2 regions of the Streptomyces sp. NPDC026206 genome follow, and region 1 is predicted to be linked to the other one. Evidence: riboswitches for the same ligand, from Rfam matches in the RefSeq annotation. Region 1 holds a riboswitch; the other holds the start of a gene.

The links. A riboswitch is a leader RNA that binds a small molecule or an ion and turns the genes downstream of it on or off. The one in region 1 is predicted to bind S-adenosylmethionine.
Region 2: linked by a shared signal. The riboswitch ahead of thrC (threonine synthase) and the one ahead of AB0F13_RS15655 (aminotransferase class V-fold PLP-dependent enzyme) in region 1 are both predicted to bind S-adenosylmethionine.

The regions. Positions count from the first base shown of each region.
Region 1 is NZ_JBEZYL010000009.1:103,730-106,111, forward strand. Features, by position in the region: gene trpD (anthranilate phosphoribosyltransferase) at 1-1,011, shown strand, start outside; SAM riboswitch class IV at 1,089-1,205, shown strand; gene AB0F13_RS15655 (aminotransferase class V-fold PLP-dependent enzyme) at 1,367-2,382, shown strand, end outside.
Region 2 is NZ_JBEZYL010000001.1:1,782-4,163, forward strand. Features, by position in the region: gene AB0F13_RS00010 (glucosyl-3-phosphoglycerate synthase) at 1-845, opposite strand, end outside; SAM riboswitch class I at 1,009-1,152, shown strand; gene thrC (threonine synthase) at 1,170-2,382, shown strand, end outside.

The DNA.
Region 1 (2,382 bases):
CGCGTACTGGACGCCCTGCTCAGCCGCGTCGACCTCACCGCCGACGACACCGCCTGGGCCATGGACCGGATCATGCGCGGCGAGGCCACCGACGCCCAGATCGCCGGCTTCGCGGTGGCCCTGCGGGCCAAGGGCGAGACGGTCGCCGAGATCTCCGGCCTGGTGCGCGCGATGTACGAGCACGCGAAGGTGATCGAGGTGCCCGGCCCGAGCGTGGACATCGTGGGTACGGGCGGTGACGGCGCCAAGACCGTCAACATCTCCACCATGTCCTCGATCGTCGTCGCCGGCACCGGGGCGAAGGTCGTCAAGCACGGCAACCGCGCGGCGTCCTCCGCCAGCGGCGCCTCGGACGTCCTGGAGAAGCTCGGGGTCAATCTGGACCTCACCCCGCGCCGGGTGGTGGAGGTGGCGCAGGAGGCCGGCATCACCTTCTGCTTCGCGGTCAAGTTCCACCCCGCGCTGCGGCACGTGGCGCCCGCCCGCCGTGAACTGGGCATCCGCACGACCTTCAACGTGCTGGGCCCGCTGACCAACCCCGCGCGGGTCCGCGCCCAGGCGACGGGCGTGGCCGATGCCCGGATGGCGCCGATCCTGGCCGGAGTGCTGGCCGAGCGCGGCTCCTCGGCGCTGGTCTTCCGCGGCGACGACGGACTGGACGAGCTGACGACGACGGCGACCTCCCGGGTGTGGATCGTCCGGGACGGCGCGGTGCGGGAGGAGCCCTTCGACCCCCGGGACGTGGGGATCGAGCTGGTGCCCGTGGAGGCGCTGCGGGGCGCCGACGCCTCGTACAACGCGGACGTGGCGCGGCGGCTGCTGGCCGGCGAGGCCGGGCCGGTGCGCGATGCGGTGCTGCTCAACTCGGCGGCGGCGCTGGTGGCGTTGGAGCCGTCGGACGCTTCGCTCGCGGAGCGGATCCGTGGCGGGATGGCGCGTGCCGCGGAGTCGATCGACTCCGGGGCGGCGCGGCGGGCGCTCGAGCGGTGGGTCGCGGCCAGCAACGCTTGAGGCCGCGGGCCGGCGGGCGGCGCTCCCGCCCGCCGGCCGTTGAGCCGGCACGACCGGTTGTGCCATACTCCTGGCCAGGTCACGAGCGACAGCGATACGGCCCCGGCTTGCTGTCCGGCAACCCTCCTTCCGTGGCGGGGTGCCCCGGGTGATGACCAGGCCGCAGGCAGTGAGGTCTGCGGCAAGCGCGGATCCCTCGCCAGGGATCCTGGTTGTCGAGGGAGATCTCTCCGTGATTCAGCGAATGCGTTAGGGCTCCGAGAGCCCCTCTTCCGTGCACCCTCTTCCCCTTCCCGCGCCGGGCCCCCGTTGTGGCCGCGCGGTGGAATTCGCCTGCCTGTTACGGGAGTTCGCCATGTCTGTCTCCACCCTTGCCGCCGGTCCCGCGGTGTGTGCCCCGCTGCCCGTCCTCGGCGCCGACGTCCGTGTCCCGCTCGTCACCGGCGGCGAGGTGAGCTACGCGGCGCTGGACTACGCGGCCAGCGCGCCCGCCCTGCGACGGGTGTGGGACGACGTCGCCGCGTACGCGCCCTACTACGGCAGCGTGCACCGGGGCGCCGGGTACCTCTCGCAGCTGTCCACCGACCTGTTCGAGAACAGCCGGGCGGCGGTCGCCGGCTTCCTCGGCTGCCGCGAGGGTGACCAGGTCGTCTTCACCCGCTCCACCACCGACTCGCTCAACCTGCTGGCGTCCGTACTGCCCGCCGGCTGCCGGGTGTTCGTCTTCGAGACCGAGCACCACGCCGCCCTGCTGCCCTGGCGCGGCGCCGACGTCACCTACCTGGACGCGCCGAGCACCCCGGCGCAGGCCGTCGAGACGCTGGAGCGGGCGCTGTCCGACCGTGACCCCTACGGACCGGCCCTGGTCTGCGTGACCGGCGCGTCCAATGTGACGGGCGAGTTGTGGCCCGTGCGGGAGCTGGCGGCGGCGGCGCACGCGCACGGCGCGCGCATCGTGCTGGACGCCGCACAGCTGGCACCCCACCACCCCCTGGACATCACCGAACTGGACGTGGACTGGGTCGCCTTCTCCGGGCACAAGCTGTACGCGCCGTTCGGTTCCGGCGTCCTGGCCGGGCGCGCCGACTGGCTGCGGGGCGCCGAGCCGTACCTGGCGGGCGGCGGGGCCAGCCGCGCGGTGTCCCGCCGGGCGGACGGCGGCGTCGATGTGGAGTGGCACGAGGGCGCCGCCCGGCACGAGGCGGGCTCGCCCAACGTCATCGGCGTCTACGCCATCGCCGCCGCCTGCAGGGCGCTGACCGAGGCCGGCTTCGACCGGCTGGTAGAGCGCGAGCAGCGGCTCGTCGCCGAGGTCCGGGCCGGACTGGCCGGGGTGCCGGGGGTCCGGGTGCTGTCGCTGTTCGGCGACGA
Region 2 (2,382 bases), on a different contig from region 1:
TCGAACTGGGTGAGCGCCGGACGCACCAGATGGCCGCGGGCCAGCCGCAGCTGCGCGGTGCGGTAGATCGCGGCGGCCATCCGGCCCAGGGCACGGCCGTCCTGGTGCCGGTGGACACGCACCCCCACGTCCACCTGGGCCAGCGCGTCCAGGCCCACCGTGTGCAGCGCGTCGACGAGCAGGCCCAGCTCCACGCCGTAGCCCACGGGGAACGGCAGCTGCTCCAGCAGCGAGCGGCGCGCCGCGTACTCGCCGCCCAGGGGCTGCACGAAACCCGCCAGCTGCGGCCAGTGCAGGTTCAGCAGCGGGCGGGCCACCAGCTCGGTCACCCGGCCACCCTGGCCGGAGACCTCTCCCAGCGGACGGTCGTACATCCCCTTGACGAAGTGGACGTCCGGGTCGGTCAGCAGCGGGCCGACGATGCCGGAGACGAAGCCGGCGGAGAAGTCCTTCAGGTCGGCGTCGATGAAACAGACGATGTCACCGGTCGTCGCCAGCAGCGACCGCCACAGCACCTCGCCCTTGCCGGGCAGCGCGGGCAGCCGCGGCAGGACCTCGTCACGGTGCACGACGCGCGCCCCGGCCGCCGCCGCGACCTCGCCCGTACGGTCGGTGGAACCGGAGTCCAGCACCACCAGCTCGTCCACCAGCGGAACGTCCGCGGACATCAGCTCCCGGCGGATCGTGGCCACGATGGCCCCGACCGTGGCCTCCTCGTTCAGCGCCGGCAGCACGACGCTGACCGTGCTGCCGGTGCCGCCCTTCGCGGCGAGAAGCCGGCCGAGCGGCCGGTCCGCCGCGGACCAGGACCGCCGGGCCAGCCAGCGCTCCACCTCTTCCAGCACGTGTACGACTCCTTGCGTGTGTCGCGTTCTGTGACGCATCTCGCGGTACGGACGGCCCTCTCAAGCGGCCGCCCCTTCCGTTACAGTCTTGAACAACGCGGACGGCCGCCCTATGTCGGGGTCGTCGTGCGGACAAATGCCTGGGCCGCGCCCAGTGCCATACCGCTCATCCAGAGGGGCAGAGGGACACGGCCCGTTGAAGCCCCGGCAACCCTCCAGCCGGTCTCGGTCATCCAGACGCGAGGCTCCCGGCGGGGAAGGTGCCAATTCCGTCTCGTGGTGAAGTCCGCCGCGAGGAAGATGAGGAGAAAGGGCCTCGCCTCCATGGCTGTGCAAGCCGTTGAAAGCGTTACAACTCCCGCAGCTTCCCCCTCGTTCGGCCCCGCCGTGGCGCTCTCCTGCCGCGAGTGCGGCGAGCGCTTCGAGCTCGGACCCCTCTTCGCCTGTGCCGTCTGCTTCGGCCCGCTGGAAGTGGCGTACGAGCTGCCGGCCGGCGACCCGGAAGCCCTCCGGCGCCGCATCGAGGCCGGCCCCGCGAACATCTGGCGGTACGCGCCCCTGCTGCCCGTCCCCGCCGACGTCGCCGACAGGCCGAACCTCAACCCGGGCCTCACCAAGCTCGTCCGGACCGACAACCTCGCCCGCGAGCTGGGCGTCACCGGCGGCCTGTACGTCAAGGACGACTCCGGCAACCCCACGCACTCCTTCAAGGACCGCGTCGTCGCCATCGCCGTCGAGGCCGCCCGCGCCTTCGGCTTCACCACCCTCTCGTGCTCCTCGACCGGCAACCTCGCCGGCGCGGTCGGCGCGGCGGCGGCCCGCGCGGGCCTGAAGTCCTGTGTGTTCATCCCGCACGACCTGGAGGCCGGCAAGGTCGTCATGGCCGCGGTCTACGGCGGCGACCTCGTCGGCATCGAGGGCACGTACGACGACGTCAACCGCTTCTGCTCCGAGCTCATCGGCGACCCGCTCGGCGAGGGCTGGGGCTTCGTCAACGTCAATCTGCGCCCGTACTACGGCGAGGGCTCGAAGACGCTCGCGTACGAGATCTGCGAGCAGCTGGGCTGGCGGCTGCCCGACCAGATCGTCGTGCCCATCGCGTCCGGTTCGCAGCTGACGAAGATCGACAAGGGGCTCCGGGAGCTCATCGCGCTCGGGCTGGTCGAGGACCGGCCGTACAAGATCTTCGGCGCTCAGGCGGAGGGCTGCTCGCCGGTGTCACGGGCGTTCAAGGACGGGCACGACGTCGTACGGCCGGTGAAGCCCGACACGATCGCGAAGTCACTCGCCATCGGCAATCCCGCCGACGGGCCGTACGTGCTCGACATCGCGCGGCGTACGGGCGGTGCCGTCGAGGACGTGACCGATGCCGAGATCGTCGACGGCATCAGGCTGCTGGCACGGACGGAGGGGATCTTCGCCGAGACGGCCGGCGGGGTGACGGTGGGCGTGACCCGCAAGCTGATCGAAAGCGGTGCGCTCGATCCGGCGCTGACCACGGTCGTGCTCAACACGGGGGACGGGCTGAAGACGCTCG